2 regions of the Mesorhizobium sp. BR1-1-13 genome follow, and region 1 is predicted to be linked to the other one. Evidence: predicted binding sites of a transcription regulator. Region 1 holds the regulator's gene; the other holds the start of a gene.
What was found. Region 1 encodes HrcA, which represses chaperone genes, less so after heat shock. Its sites were predicted from a motif close to GTTAGCACTCNCNNNNNGNGAGTGCTAAC; they were not measured.
Positions count from the first base shown of each region.

Region 1 (7,620 bases):
CGATATAGTACCAGGGCCAGCCGTAGAAGGCGCCTTCCCTCACTTCGGTCGCATATTCGAACGGCACGTTGTCGCCGAGCGCGTCGCGCTCGTTGACCACGCACCAAAGCGCGCCCGCCGCCGGCTGGACGGCCATGCCCGAACAATTGCGCAGGCCGGTGGCAACGATGCGGCCATTCCTACCGTCCGGGTCGAAAGCCATGACGTCGGCGCGGCCTTCCTCCGCGCCCCAGGTGGCGCCGAGCGGCTTCGACCTGGCCCAGGCGTCGAGCCCGCCGCGCGGTTTTCTTGCCATGTCCTGGGCGGCGTTCGAGCCGGAACCGACCGAGAGATACAGCGTCTTGCCGTCCGCCGAGAAGGCGATGTCGCGGGTCCAGTGATGAGTGGCTGGAATGTCGCGGACAATCGTTTCCGGCTCGCCGGACGCCTTCAGGTCGCCATCGCGGTAGGGAAAGCGCACGATGCTGTCGCTGTTGGCGACATAGATCCATTGCGGGCTGTCCCCTGGCGGATAGAAGGCGATGCCGTAGGGCCGGTTGAGATTGCGGGCAAAGATGCCGTCCTTGACGGGTTTCGCGCTGCCCTCGGCCAGACGATAGACGCGGATCTGGTTGGCCTCGCTGTCGGCGACGAACAGGTCGCCATTGGGCGCGACACGCACGACGCGCGGATTGTCGATGCCCGAAGAGATCAGTTCCGCCGAAAAACCCGCTGGCAGCCGCGGCTCGGCGCCTTGCGGCCTTTGCACCGGACCGGCGCTGTTCGAGGCGGATCTGGTGACATAGGGCTTGGGCTGGTCTTGCGGGCTGATCAGCCGGCGCACGCCCGGCTCGTCGGCCCGCCAGTCACCGAATGCGGCCGCGCCCTTGAGCACCGGCTCTGTCTGCTGGGCCGATGCCGTCGCGGCGAAAAGCAAGGCTGCAGGGATCGCCACGGCGCCGGCAAGTCTGATCATCCCAGTCTCCAGCTTCTCGCTTCGCTATGCATGTCGTTGTCCCAAGACCGAGGATCACATGCATCAAGGGAACGGGCGGGCTCGGCAGTCGTTCCGGACGACACGGGGAGTCGAAGGAATTCGGGTCAGGTATCCGCGTCGAGATCGGCGTCGAGGTTCTTTTCCAGTTCGACGAGGTCGGCCGGCAGTGGCATGCCCATGGCGCGCATTTCGCGCAGCTTCTCGCGCAATTGCTCCTGCACTTCGCGCACATCCTCAGGCTGGTTGACCATCTCCTCCAGCAGCAGGCTGATCTGGGCCTTGAACGATTCCAGCGCCATTTTTTTCCTCCTCGGCCGTCTGGATCGATCCCAGCTCTCAGCGCAGCATGCGCGATATCAGCTGCGCCGTATAGTCGACCATCGGGACAATGCGGGCATAATTGAGCCGGGTCGGGCCGATGACGCCGAGCGCGCCGACGACGCGGGCGTCCTTGTCTCGGTAGGGTGCCACGACGAGCGACGAGCCGGAGAGCGAGAAAAGCTTGTTTTCCGAGCCGATGAAGATGCGCACGCCCGGTCCCGCCTCGGCGAGGTCGAGCAGCTGGATCAGCCCGTCTTGAGTTTCCATGTCCTCGAACAGGTGGCGCAAGAGTTCGATGTCGGCCTGAGCGGTGACGTTTTCGAGCAGATTGGCGCGGCCGCGCACGATCAGGCGCGCCGGCAGGCCGCTTTCCGCGCCGGCCCACACCGCCAGCCCTTTCTCCACCAGGTCCTGCGACAGCGTGTCGAGCGCTGCCCTTGTCTCTTCCTTGATACGCGCGACCTCCGCCCGCGCCTCGGCCAGCGTACGGCCGCGAATATGGGCGTTGAGGAAATTCGAGGCCTCGTGCAATTGCGAGACGGTGATGCCGGCCGGCAGATCGATGACCCGGTTCTCGACGTCGCCGTTCTGCGACACCATCACGGTCAGCGCCTTTGTCGGCTCGAGCTGGATGAACTCGATGTGCTTGAGCGCCACCTCGTTCTTGGCGGCCAGCACCAGGCCGGCGCCGCGCGACATGCCAGACAGCATCTGGCTGGCCTCGGTCAGCATGTGTTCCAGCGTGGCGCCCGAGCCGGAGGCGCGCACCTGCGCCTCGATGCTGCGCCGCTCCTCGTCGGAGAGGTCGCCCAGTTCCATGAAGGCGTCGACGAAGAAGCGCAGGCCGGCCTGCGTCGGCAGGCGGCCGGCCGAGACGTGCGGCGCGTAGATCAGGCCGAGATGTTCGAGGTCGCTCATCACGTTGCGGATGGTGGCCGGCGACAGCGAGGACGGCAGGATGCGCGACAGGCTGCGCGATCCCACGGGCTCGCCGTCCCTCAGATAGGAATCGACGATACGCCGGAAGATGTCGCGCGAGCGCATATCGAGCGCCTGAAGTGCCGGCGCGTGAAGAGCGAGCGACTGCGAAGCGGGATCGACTGCCTTGGTCATTGCGGCCATAACCTCCGGTTCAAGGATATAGACTTCGCCGCGCTACGCGCAACCCAGTGTCGCACTTGCGATCACCCAGTGTCGCGTTGGGCGATCACCCGGTGTCGCGTTTGCTGTCGCCGGTCCATTTTCCTTTACGCCGTGCCCCGCATGCGTCTAAAAGCCGGCCAAGATTCAAAAAGCTGACAAGAAAGCAGGCCGAATGCGCCCCTCCAAACGCCAGTTCGACGAAATGCGCGCCATATCCTTCGAGCGCGGCGTCTCCAAACATGCCGAAGGCTCGTGCCTGGTGAAGTTCGGCGACACGCATGTGCTGTGCACGGCAAGCCTGGAGGAAAAGGTGCCGGGCTGGATGCGCAATTCCGGAAAGGGCTGGGTGACGGCCGAATACGGCATGCTGCCGCGCTCGACCGGCGAGCGCATGCGCCGCGAGGCCTCCGCCGGCAAGCAGGGCGGGCGCACGCTGGAGATCCAGCGGCTGATCGGCCGCTCGCTGCGCGCCGTGGTCGACCTGCAGGCGCTGGGCGAGCAGCAGATCACCGTCGACTGCGACGTCATCCAGGCCGATGGCGGCACCCGCACCGCCTCCATCACCGGCGGCTGGGTGGCGCTCTACGATTGCCTGCGCTGGATGGAAGCCCGGCAGATGGTGAGCGTCGCCAAGGTGCTGAAGGATCATGTCGCGGCGATTTCCTGCGGCATCCATGACGGCCAGCCGGTCATCGACCTCGATTATCTCGAAGATTCCTCCGCCGGCACCGACGCCAATTTCGTCATGACCGGCAAGGGCGGCATCGTCGAGATCCAGGGCACAGCCGAGGGCGAGCCCTTTTCGGAAGGGCAGTTCGCCGAGCTGATGGGCCTGGCCAAGAAAGGCATACAGAGGCTAGTGAGTTTGCAGCAGATGGCGGTGGCGTGAGTTTTAGATGCCGAGCCTCGTGACACCCTCCGCAATCCTGGAATCCGCCCTCTACGTCACCGACCTGGCGGCAGCGGAAGCCTTCTACACCGACATCCTCGGCCTCACTCCTGTCGGCAAGGTCGAGGGTCGCCATCTCTTCTTCCGTTGCGGAGCCGGCGTGCTGCTGATCTTCAACGCCGAGGCGACCAAGGTCCCGCCCGAGCCCGACGCGAGGCTGAAAGTGCCCCCGCACGGCACATCAGGCGAAGGCCATCTCTGCTTTGCGGCGACCGCCGATGAAATCAGCCGCTGGAGATCCCATCTGGAGGCGAAGAACATCACCATCGAAAGCGAGTTCGAATGGCCGCAAGGCGGCCGCTCGCTCTATATCCGCGATCCTTCCGGCAATTCGATCGAATTCGCCGAGCCAAGAATCTGGGGACTTTGATGCATTCTCTCGACGGAAAAAAGATCGTCGTCGCCAGCCACAATGAAGGCAAGCTGCGCGAATTCGCCGATCTGATGGCGCCATTCGGATTCGAGGCGAAATCGGCGAAGGACTATGGCTTGCCCGAACCCGACGAGACCGGCACCACCTTCGAGGAGAACGCCTATATCAAGGCGTTCGCCGCGGCCAAGGCGACGGGCCTGCCGGCGCTGTCGGATGATTCGGGCCTGTGCGTCGACGCGCTTGACGGCGCGCCCGGCGTCTACACCGCCAACTGGGCCGAAACGCCTGATGGCCGCAGGGATTTCGGCATCGCCATGCAGCGCACCGAAGTGGCGCTGCAGGAAGTCGGCGCGGCCTCGGCCGAGCAGCGCAAGGGTCGCTTCGTCGCCGTCATCTGTCTCGCCTTTCCCGATGGCGAGGCCGAGTATTACCGCGGCGAGGCCGAAGGCAGGCTGGTCTGGCCGCCGCGCGGCGAGCTCGGATTCGGCTATGACCCGGTGTTCCTGCCGGACGGCTTCGAAAAAACCTTCGGCGAGATGACCGCCGAGGAGAAACATGGCTGGAAGCCCGGCCAGGCCACGGCGCTGTCGCACCGCGCCCGCGCCTTCCAGAAATTCGCCCAGGCTCGATTGGGTCTGGCCAGGTTAGGCTCGGCATGATCAGGCCCGGCGCCACCATGCCGCTCGACCGCAGCCCCGGTTTCGGCGTCTATGTGCATTGGCCGTTCTGCGCGGCCAAGTGCCCCTATTGCGACTTCAACAGCCATGTCCGCCACCAGCCGGTCGACCAGGAGCGCTTTGCCGCCGCCTTCGAGGCGGAACTGGCAACGATGCGCCAGCGCAGCGGCGCGCGCGAGGTGACCAGCATCTTTCTCGGCGGCGGCACGCCGTCGCTGATGAAGCCGGAAACGGTGGCCAGGATCCTGGACGCCGTGGCGAAGAACTGGGCGGTGCCCGACGGCATCGAGGTGACGCTGGAGGCCAATCCCTCCTCGGTCGAAGCCGAACGCTTTCGTGGCTATCGCGCTGCGGGCGTCAACAGGGTCTCGCTCGGCGTGCAGGCACTGGACGACAAGGATTTGCGCTTCCTTGGCCGGCTGCACAATGTGGACGAGGCGCTGCACGCGATCGGGCTCGCGCGGGAGATATTCCCAAGGCTCTCCTTCGACCTGATCTACGCACGGCCAGGCCAGACGCCGGAGGCTTGGGCATCGGAGCTCGAACAGGCGATCGGCCACGCCGCCGACCATCTGTCGCTCTATCAGCTGACCATCGAGGAAGGCACCCCGTTTCACGCGCTGCACGCGGCGAAGAAATTCATCATCCCCGACAACGACCACGCCGCCGACCTTTATGCGCTCACGCAAGAGGTGACATCCGCCCATGGTTTGCCGGCATATGAGATCTCAAACCACGCCCGGCCGGGTGCCGAAAGCCGGCACAATCTGACCTACTGGCGCTATGGCGAATATGTCGGCGTCGGCCCCGGCGCGCATGGCCGCTTCGTCGAGAACGGCCACCGCGTCGTGACCATCGCGGAGAGGATGCCGGAAACCTGGGCCAATCTGGTCGAGGCCAAGGGCCATGGCGTCACCGGCGGCGAAACCCTGACGCGCTCCGAAGAGGCTGACGAGTTCCTGCTGATGGGACTGAGGCTGGCGGAAGGCATCGACCTGTCGCGCTACGAAGCGTTTTCCGGGCGCGGCCTGTCGAGCGCACGGCTGTCGGTGCTGCAGGGCGAAGGGCTGGTGGCGCCGATCGGCAACGCCCGCCTGCGCGCCACGCCCGCCGGCATGATCGTGCTCGACGCCGTGGTGGCCGATCTGGCGCGGTAGGCCCCCAACATCCACCAGCGAAGTCATCCACCAGCGGAGTAATGCGGAGCGGCGCGCAGATCCGAGGAGGACGAAGGCGAGATACCGCTCTCAATCCCCAAGCCGGAGATTGCGCTTCTGAAGGCGCGGGTTTCACGTTATCTGGACCCAGGACATCGTGAGGCCCGAAATGAACCTGACCGTTTCTTCCTGGCAATTCTGGGCGCTGCTGTCAGCGGCTTTCGCGGCACTGACGGCGATCTTTGCCAAGGTGGGCATCGAGACGATCAATTCCGATTTCGCCACCCTCATCCGGACAGCCATCATCCTGGTCGTGCTTGCGGCCATCCTCGCCGCCAGCGGCCAATTCCAATCATGGGCCTCGATCTCCGGAAAGACCTGGCTTTTCCTCGGCCTGTCGGGACTGGCGACCGGAGCCTCGTGGCTCTGCTATTTCCGCGCGCTGAAAATCGGCAATGCGGCGCAAGTGGCGCCCATCGACAAGCTAAGCGTCGTGCTTGTGGCGGTGTTTGGCGCGGTCTTTCTCGGCGAGCGGCTCACCAGTGCGAACTGGCTTGGCGTCGCCCTTATCGCGGCGGGCGCGGTGCTGGTCGCTTATCGAGGGTAGTGCTGCGCCGTGGCGGGCGTTCTTGGTTTCGAGACGGGTGATGAAAATATCGAAGCGATTGGGCATCGTCCGGTCAGTGCTCCGTCGTGCTGTCGGGTTCGTTGTCGGGTAGCTTGATCTCTGGTGGCGGGCGGCGCGCGGGCCCCTGCTTGCCGTCTGTGGTGGCGGGCGGTTTCCCGTCTCCTTGCGCGGCAAAGCGCTTGCGGCCTGCATAGTAGGGCTCGAAAGCGTCCTGTATGGTCAGTCTGTCCATCCTGTCCTCCCGGGGGAATCAGGGGCTAAATCTGCGAAAGACGGTTTCGTTCCCTACTGTGGCGAAGGAATGGCGCTCGCCTTGCATTACAGCGGCTTTTGCAACCCGGCGCGGGCCGTGCCAAACAGGGCGGATGATTTCGGAACGTCCTTCGCGGCTCCATCTGGACGCGGGCGCGCCGCTGACGGAGAAGGCACCGGTGACTGGCGAGACGGGCAAGCGCAGCTATGTGATCGGGCAGACCGAGATTACCGCCCGGCCGCTCGAACCGGCGCTCTATCTGGTGGCGACGCCGATCGGCAATCTCGCCGACATCACGCTGCGCGCGCTTGAGACGCTGGCCGCTGCCGATATGGTCGCCTGCGAGGACACGCGCGTGTCGCGCGTGCTGCTCGACCGCTACGGCATCCGCCGCCGCACCACGGCCTATCACGAGCATAATGCCGGCGAGGCCGGTCCAAAATTGATAGCGGCGCTCCAGTCGGGGCAGAGCGTGGCCCTGATCTCGGATGCCGGCACGCCGCTGGTTTCCGATCCCGGCTACCGGCTGGTCGGCGAGGCGCTCGACCAGGGCATTCGCGTCGTGCCCATCCCCGGTCCGTCCGCGCCGCTTGCCGCGCTCACCGCATCCGGCCTGCCTTCGGATGCCTTCCTGTTCGCCGGCTTCCTGCCGGTCAAGGCGGGGCAGCGACTGGCGCGGCTGGAAGCGCTGAAAGCGGTGCCGGCGACGCTGATCTTCTTCGAATCGCCGCGCCGGCTGGCCGAGTCTCTCGGCGCGATGGTCGAGGCGCTTGGCGGCGAGCGCAAGGCAGCGATCGGCAGGGAATTGACCAAGGCCTTCGAGGAAATGCGCACCGGCACGCTGCGGGCGCTGGCCGACCACTATGCGGCGGCCGATACGCCGAAGGGCGAGATCGTGGTGTGCGTCGGTCCGGCCGAAGCCAGGGCGGACGAGCCGGCCGATATCGACCGGCTGCTGTTGTCGCTCGCCGCCGAAATGCCGGCCTCCAAGGCGGCCGGCGAAGCGGCAAAAATGACCGGCGGCCAGAAGCAGGCGCTCTACCGACGGCTGCTGGAACTCAGGGATGCCTGTGGAGAGGACCGTGGCTAGGCTCCCGAGCGTCAGCCGTCAAAAAGCCTACCGGCGCGGCCATCGCGGCGAAT
Region 1 is NZ_JAIUIH010000001.1:583,066-590,685, reverse strand. It holds gene LB533_RS02965 (PQQ-dependent sugar dehydrogenase) at 1-955, opposite strand, end outside; gene LB533_RS02960 (hypothetical protein) at 1,081-1,275, opposite strand; gene hrcA (heat-inducible transcriptional repressor HrcA) at 1,313-2,410, opposite strand; gene rph (ribonuclease PH) at 2,613-3,329, shown strand; gene LB533_RS02945 (VOC family protein) at 3,349-3,759, shown strand; gene rdgB (RdgB/HAM1 family non-canonical purine NTP pyrophosphatase) at 3,759-4,421, shown strand; gene hemW (radical SAM family heme chaperone HemW) at 4,418-5,596, shown strand; gene LB533_RS02930 (EamA family transporter) at 5,766-6,203, shown strand; gene LB533_RS02925 (hypothetical protein) at 6,277-6,456, opposite strand; gene rsmI (16S rRNA (cytidine(1402)-2'-O)-methyltransferase) at 6,656-7,567, shown strand; gene LB533_RS02915 (YraN family protein) at 7,560-7,620, shown strand, end outside.

Region 2 (7,620 bases), on a different contig from region 1:
GATAGAGTGGTGAAAAGTCGAAAGCGGTTCTCATAGCCACATCCTCCTTCGCTGAGCAACATGGGTACGAGGAGTGCCAAGGATGCGGCACTCCTTGACCTGCCAGCCCTTCCGGCGCCGGCGGAATCGATCTGGGAACTGACGGGCGTGGCGTCAAGAGGCCTGATCGAACGTCTCGTCGAAATTCCGGCGGCCCTTGACGCGGCCTGAACGGCTGACCATCTTGATCACGGATGGACGGTCGCCGGTGACGCCATCCGATTGCTTACTCGCAAAAAGACGTCAAAAGACGGAGGAGGTGATGAACGATATTCGGTTTCCTCAGCCGATTACCCTCGAATTATCGGATGCCCCACGCAAGGTCGCCAGCAGCTTCGAGGCTCTGGAATGCCTGGATCAACAATGGCCGAAATGGGCGCGCGGACCAAGCTGGCGCGCCGCAGGTCGTGCATGCCGTGATGCGCTGGATGGCTGGCGCAGCGGGCGTGCTGCCTACAAGGCTTTCTTGAAGGCGGCCAAGCGAGCCGGTCTGACGAGGGGCCGCTCCGCTTCGCCCCAGCAATTCCGTTCCGCGACGATGTCAAGGGCGGCCCGGCCGATGGCTGTCAGAGCAGGATGACATGAATTCCACCACTCATCCTGCTGGGAAGCTCTGACTTTAGGTATGCTCAATCGGGCCTTTGAGCGCGCCGCGTTGCAGGCGACGCGCTTCAGGTTTTTTTGATCCGCTCAATGCGCTCCGCTCAATGGATGACAACGATGCGTCAACGGCGCGCCATTCCGACGGTGTGATTAGACGATGATGTGCGACGCGCACGGAATGCAGCGCGCCGTCCAGTTCGCTTTCCCAATAGCCAAGGAAGCCCTTCAGCTCCGGGAAATCGGGAGCGAGGTCGTATTCCTGCCAGACATAGAGCTGCAGCAGGTTGGGGTAGTCAGGCATACGATAGTGAATCTCGGCCGTGGTCAGGCCGTAGCCATCCATCTGCAGGCGGAATTCTCTGCTGACCGCAGTCACCATATGTTTCTCCTTTCGCTTACGACCTATGCATTCATCCTGGCGAAGTCGTGCCGGAATTCGTCCGGCGTGGACCGCGGCGCCGACACGTCGATGTCGAGCTTGCACAAGGCCTCCATGATACGGTCGAAGGAAACCGGCCGCGCGACTCCCGGCGGCAGGCGCAGTTCCGGCATCGACTCCACCGCGCAGGCATCCGAGGCCCAAGACGACAGGATCGCCCGCTTTTCCCAGAGGTCGAGCGCGTCGTTTTCCAATACCTCGTCAGGATGTTTGAAGTGCCTCGCCGGCGAAAGCAGCCGGTCAAGCGAGGTGTCGGGCGTATCAGTCAGGGAAGGCATGATCGGCGAAAATTTCTGTCGGTCCATCGATTGTCCTCCGTCTGCAAAAACTCCTCGATAGCATCCAGTTTCCGGCTGTGCTTCGGCAGCGCCGGCCAGGATAATCTTGTTGGCTCTTTGCCAAAATTCAAGCGGTGAAATCGTCGACATGGCGAGAATTCCTGCATGATAACAACGCGTTGTCACTCTCATGCGACGAGTGCCAAAATTTTTGCGCGAACCTCTTGAAACCGGAAAATTCCAAAACTAGCTCGATATGCGCGCGCGATGCCTGAACAAGGGTCGCGGCACCTCGTGCCGGGCCGATATTGCCGGTCCGGCGCGGAGGAACCTCAAAAACTGTTTGTCCTTGAAGGAGAACGACATGACGTTCCGCCCATTGCACGACCGTATCCTGGTCCGCCGCATTGAAGCCGAGGAAAAGACGGCTGGCGGCATTATCATTCCCGACACAGCCAAGGAAAAGCCGCAGGAAGGCGAGGTGATCGCCGCCGGCCCCGGCGCCCGCAACGAAGCCGGGCAGCTACAGCCGCTCGACGTCAAGGTGGGTGACCGCATTCTGTTCGGCAAATGGTCCGGCACCGAGATCAAGCTCGGCGGCCAAGACCTGATCATCATGAAGGAAAGCGATGTGATGGGCGTGATCGAGCAGACCGCGACCGTGAAGAAGGCCGCCTGACGGCTTCTTGCCAAGTTACCAGTCAACGAAAGCTGCCTAATTGAAGGAGTGATCCAATGGCTGCCAAGGAAGTGAAATTCCATACCGAAGCCCGCGAGAAGATGCTGCGCGGCGTCGACATTCTGGCCAATGCGGTGAAGGTGACGCTCGGTCCCAAAGGCCGCAACGTCGTTATCGACAAATCCTTCGGCGCGCCGCGCATCACCAAGGATGGTGTGACGGTGGCCAAGGAGATCGAACTGGAAGACAAGTTCGAGAACATGGGCGCGCAGATGGTGCGCGAAGTCGCTTCGAAAACCAACGACATCGCCGGCGACGGCACCACGACCGCGACTGTTCTTGCCCAAGCCATCGTCAAGGAAGGCGCCAAGGCCGTGGCATCGGGCATGAACCCGATGGATTTGAAACGCGGCATTGACAAGGCCGTTGAAGCGGTCGTCGCCGAACTGAAGGCCAACGCCCGCAAGGTGACGAAAAACGATGAGATCGCCCAGGTCGGCACGATCTCGGCTAATGGCGATCCCGAGATCGGCCGGTTCCTCGCCGAGGCGATGGAGAAGGTCGGCAATGAAGGTGTCATCACGGTGGAGGAGGCCAAGACCGCCGAGACCGAACTGGAGGTGGTCGAAGGCATGCAGTTCGACCGCGGCTATCTCAGCCCGTACTTCATCACCAACCAGGACAAGATGCGCGTCGAGCTCGAAGAGCCCTATGTGCTGATCCACGAGAAGAAACTGTCCAACCTGCAAGCCATGCTCCCCGTCCTCGAGGCAGTCGTGCAGTCGGGCAAGCCGCTGCTGATCATCGCCGAGGACGTCGAGGGCGAGGCGCTCGCCACGCTGGTCGTGAACAAATTGCGCGGCGGCCTGAAGGTTGCGGCCGTCAAGGCGCCTGGCTTCGGCGATCGCCGCAAGGCGATGCTGGAGGATATCGCCATCCTCACCGGCGGCACGGCGATCAGCGAGGATCTCGGCATCAAGCTCGAAAATGTCACGCTGCAGATGCTGGGCCGCGCCAAGAAAGTGGTGATCGAAAAAGAAAACACCACCATCGTCGACGGCGTTGGCCGCAAGGAAGAGATCCAGGGCCGCATCGCCCAGATCAAAGCGCAGATCGAGGAGACCACCTCCGACTACGACCGCGAGAAACTGCAGGAGCGGCTGGCGAAGCTCGCCGGTGGTGTGGCCGTCATCCGTGTCGGCGGTTCGACGGAAGTCGAGGTGAAGGAGCGCAAGGACCGTGTCGACGACGCGCTGCATGCGACCCGTGCGGCGGTCGAGGAAGGCGTACTCCCCGGCGGCGGCGTCGCGCTGCTCCGGGCTGCCAAGGCGCTCGATGCCTTGCCGATGGACAATGCCGACCAGAGGACCGGTGTCGAGATCGTGCGGCGTGCGATCGAGACCCCGGTGCGCCAGATCGCGGAGAACGCCGGCGCCGAGGGCTCGATCATCGTCGGCAAGCTGCGTGAGAAGAGCGAGTTCGGCTGGGGCTGGAACGCCCAGACCAACGAGTTCGGCGATCTCTACGGCCAAGGCGTCATCGATCCGGCAAAAGTCGTGCGCACCGCGCTTCAGGATGCCGCTTCCGTTGCTGGCCTGCTGGTCACCACAGAGGCGATGGTGGCCGAGAAGCCAAAGAAGGAGGCCGCGACCCCTGCCATGCCCGCCGGCGCGGGCATGGACTTCTAGGACGCTGGGAGGCCGCCCGCCCCCCCCTGGGGGGGGGGGCGCTTCCCGGGGAAAGTTTGGAGAGAGACCACTATGACCGGCATCGGTTCCGTTTCGGCGCCCACGCATCCGGCAAACGAATTTCTCGCCTACGAGGCAGAATGCAGGAGCGTGCTGGGGCCATTGTTGATGCGCGTTCTCGACATGGCCGAGTCCGCAGGCTGGAGCCGCCGTACGGCGTCGTCGACGCTGATGTTCCTGGCCGCGCAGCATGTGTCGGCAGCCTCGGAAGGCTCCGGCGGCTCAACCAGGGATGGAGGACGCGATCATCGGAGCACCACAGCGAACGATGGACCGATGTCCGGTTGGGAAGAGGACCGACATGATCGTGGGCCAATTGCGTGAATGCCTGAAAACGTTGAGGTGGAAAGCGGCAGACCTCGTCGACGAGCTTGGTTGCCCGCAAAGCCAGGTCGCCGCCTGGCTCGATGGGCGGGCGCTTCCGCCGCTTTCCGTCCTTGCCTGGCTCGAGGCGCTCGCCAAGGCGCATAGGGCGCTACCGGCGCCCGGCCGGGGCTCGCCAGTGCTCAAGCCCAGCCCGGTCGAGCCAGCCGAGATCAGGCTCGCGGCTGCCGGAAATCCGACGACACCGGCGCATCCGCCCTATCCGCGCCGACCTGTCTTCGCGCACCAGGCTGCCCGACATGCTTCGGTTCGTTTGCCGTCGAATGGAGGTTTAAATCATGGCACAGATGCGCTTTGAAGAACCCGTGACGATCTTGGTCGGAATGGGGCTTCCGGTGACGATCGAGACTGCGATGGAAGCATATGCCGTGTTGCAGGACTGGCCCGTTGCCAGCCGGAACGGCGCCCATGCCGTCGCCCTCAACGCTTGCAAAGCCGGTATTGCCGGCGAGATCGATGCGGAAACCGTGCGGGCGACCTTGATCGCCTTCGCGCGCCGCAATGACATTCTGGTGCCGAATATGATCTCGCCTGTGAGTACCGCGCCCAGCGGCCGCACCGTGCGAACGAATTGAGGATCTGTTCGCCACCTGTCGGTGGGCGCCCCAGCGACCACGGTCGCGCCCGCAGCGCTTCACCGTCGGTTATTGACTAGGCAGGCCTGGCCAGCTCGAAAGCGAAACGGCTTTCGAGTTGGCGAGCCCGCTGCTTCTTGTCCACCAACGTTCTAAACGTCGCCCGTCATCATCGCTCGCAGCCATGCCGTAATGGCATCGAAGTCGATCGGTTTCGTCGTGTCTACGTCGAAGAGCGGGCCGCGCCGCAGCGGTTCGGCGCGCCCAGCGAGTTCGATCAGTTCAGGAATATAGGCAGCGCCGGGATGACCCGGGAGACGCTGGCCGAGCCGGGCGCCATAGCGTTCGGCCAAAACCTCGCCCGGCGCGTGGCACCAGATTTCGAAAGTCTGTTCGACACCGGCATTCCGGAGATGATCCTCAAGCAGCTCGCGCGGCTGGAAACCGAACCAGGCGTCGACAATGAATGTGGAGCCCGCTGGGGCTTCGCCGACGACTGACCAGATCGCCTGATAGCTGGCGCGGCCGAGCGTGCGGTTGAAGGCGCGGTCGCCGCCGCCGAGCGCTTCGAGAAACGGATTCTTGATCGTATCGAGCGCAAGCAACGGCCATCCCATGCAGTCGGCTAAGCCGCGCGAGACCGTGCTCTTGCCGCTGGCCGGGATGCCGTTGACCAGCACGGCGCGCCTGGCGCCGCCGGTTTGGACAAAAGACCGGCCTAAAATCGGCGCGGTCGCCGTGTCTGTTCCGGCCAGCGCCTGCAATCCCGCGCCGATCACGCCGGCCTCGTCGCCGAGCTGCGCCGGCTCGACCGGGCATTGATACCACGGCGCCAGGGCCGGCGCGCGGCCGAGCGCCTTGTGTGCCGCCCGGCCAAGACCGCCGCCGAGCAGGACGAGATCGGGGTCGAACAGGGCGACGCTGGTATCGATGGCGGCACGCAAGGGCGTTGCCCAGGCTTCCAGTATAGCGCGCGCCTGGATGTCTCCGGCGGCGTCGCGGGCAAAGAGCTGGTCGACCGAAAGATCGGGACGCAAGCCGGCCCGCGCAATATGACGGCCGAGCGCGGTGCCCGAACTGGTGGTCTCGACACAGCCGCGCCGGCCGCAGGCGCATATCTCGCCATTGACGTCGACGGTGATGTGGCCGAGCTGCCCGGCCGTTGCCCGGCCACGCAAGATCCGCCGATCTTGAGCGACGGCGCCGCCAATGCCGGTGCCGATGGTGAACATGGCGATGTCGTCGTGACCCCGGCCGGCGCCGAGCGCCATCTCGGCGACCAGTGCCATGTTGCAGTCATTGTCGATGACGACGGGCTTGCCGGCCATGTCCTCCAGGCACTGCGCCAGCGAGACGGAGGCCAGATTGACGTAGCCGCCGGACAGGACCGCGCGGCGATGCGCGTCGACGCGACCGGGAACACCGATGCCGATGGCTGAAACCTCAGATGTATCGAGCCGGCGCACCATCCCGGCGATCCGCGAGAGCACAAGCTGCGGATCTGGCGCGCTCTTTTCGGACAGGCGTTCGAGGATTTCACCGGTGCCGGAAATGCGCGCGGCCCGCAGATTGGTGCCGCCTATATCTATCCCTATGCTGAGAGGCATGACGTCCTGCACGTGCCGGTGATCCAACGCGGATATCAGGCGGCGGCCTTGCGCCGGTGATGCCCGATTACCGACTGGATCTCACGCAATCGCGGCACCGCGATGGTCTTAAGCCTTTCGCGTTGAATGTCACGATCGAGCGAGATGCAGTCCTTCCACAGCGAGCGGCCGGCGATGACGCCGGAGGCGCCGTTCTGCATGGCAATCTCGACCTGGCCTAGGAAGGTGGCGTGGTCGACGCCGGCCGAAAGCACCGCCCACGGCACCTCGCCAGCCATTCTCGTGATGTTGGCGCAGGCTTCCGCCGTTCCGGGATAGGGAAGTTTCAGAACCTTTGCCCCGCACTCCAGCGAGATCCTTGTGCCTTCCTCGACGAGCCACGGGGTCTTCGCCGCATAATCTTGGGGGCTTTCGCCTTCGAGTTGATAAGTCAGGAATTCGACGACGAGCAGCAAGTCTTCCTGCCCGAAATCGGCGATGCATTGACGCAGGATGGCGATGTTGTGCTCATTCGCTTCGGGCTTGTCGGCCCGTAGATACACCATGATCTTGCCGCCCGTGCCGCCCAGCTCGCGCACGCGGCGCGCATCGATGCCGGGGACAAGGCGCGACAGGCGATAGCCTTCAGGCGAGACGTCGAAGCCCGAGGCGTCGAGGCCGATAAGCAGCGCGGTATCGCGATTCAGCACGCCTTCCTCGACGACCCGCGGCACCGCGCAAAGCGGGTCGAGCAGCACGCAGGACGCAGCACTTGCAAGGTAGCGCGTAATGTCGGCCTTGGTGTCACCGAGCATGTCGTTGGTGATCCTGGCCTGTTCGGCCGGATCCGACGCCAGCAAGGTGCGCATGCCGCCACGCTGGTCGCAGGCGATGGCCAGCATGGCCCCGTCCTTGCCGCATATCTGCTGATAGCCGCGCAGCTCCGCGGTGGTCATCTTTGTCATGGTCTCTGTCCGATGTTGGCGCTCTCTGGCCGAGGGCGCGGATCCCGTGGAAACAAGAATGTTCAGTTTGCCCGCCTGCCGGCAGGGGAGAATTGCCGTCTTGATGCGCCGTCGATTGCCCGGAAAAGCACACCTTGCCGGCGCCTGGGCAGGAACGGCCTCAAGTTGCGAGTTCGCCGGATTTGCGCGATAACTCCCATCGGCGTATACGTGTGTAACACGTTGCTGAAAGGAATTGCAAGCTGGCTGTCCCTCCCATTCAGGACGCGACCGCATCGCGCACGATGCTGCACACGGTCGCCAAACTGCATTACGAGGCGGAGA
Region 2 is NZ_JAIUIH010000006.1:1,258-8,877, forward strand. It holds gene LB533_RS15405 (Hsp20 family protein) at 1-34, opposite strand, end outside; gene LB533_RS15410 (DUF982 domain-containing protein) at 302-619, shown strand; partial or broken gene LB533_RS15415 (usg protein) at 764-1,021, opposite strand; gene LB533_RS15420 (hypothetical protein) at 1,045-1,386, opposite strand; gene LB533_RS15425 (co-chaperone GroES) at 1,724-2,038, shown strand; gene groL (chaperonin GroEL) at 2,095-3,726, shown strand; gene LB533_RS15435 (hypothetical protein) at 3,799-4,110, shown strand; gene LB533_RS15440 (DUF982 domain-containing protein) at 4,449-4,745, shown strand; gene LB533_RS15445 (ROK family protein) at 4,898-6,352, opposite strand; gene LB533_RS15450 (tagatose-bisphosphate aldolase) at 6,388-7,296, opposite strand; gene LB533_RS15455 (sugar-binding transcriptional regulator) at 7,581-7,620, shown strand, end outside.
Region 2: the regulator HrcA is predicted to act here: its motif matches at 1,538-1,566, upstream of LB533_RS15425 (co-chaperone GroES).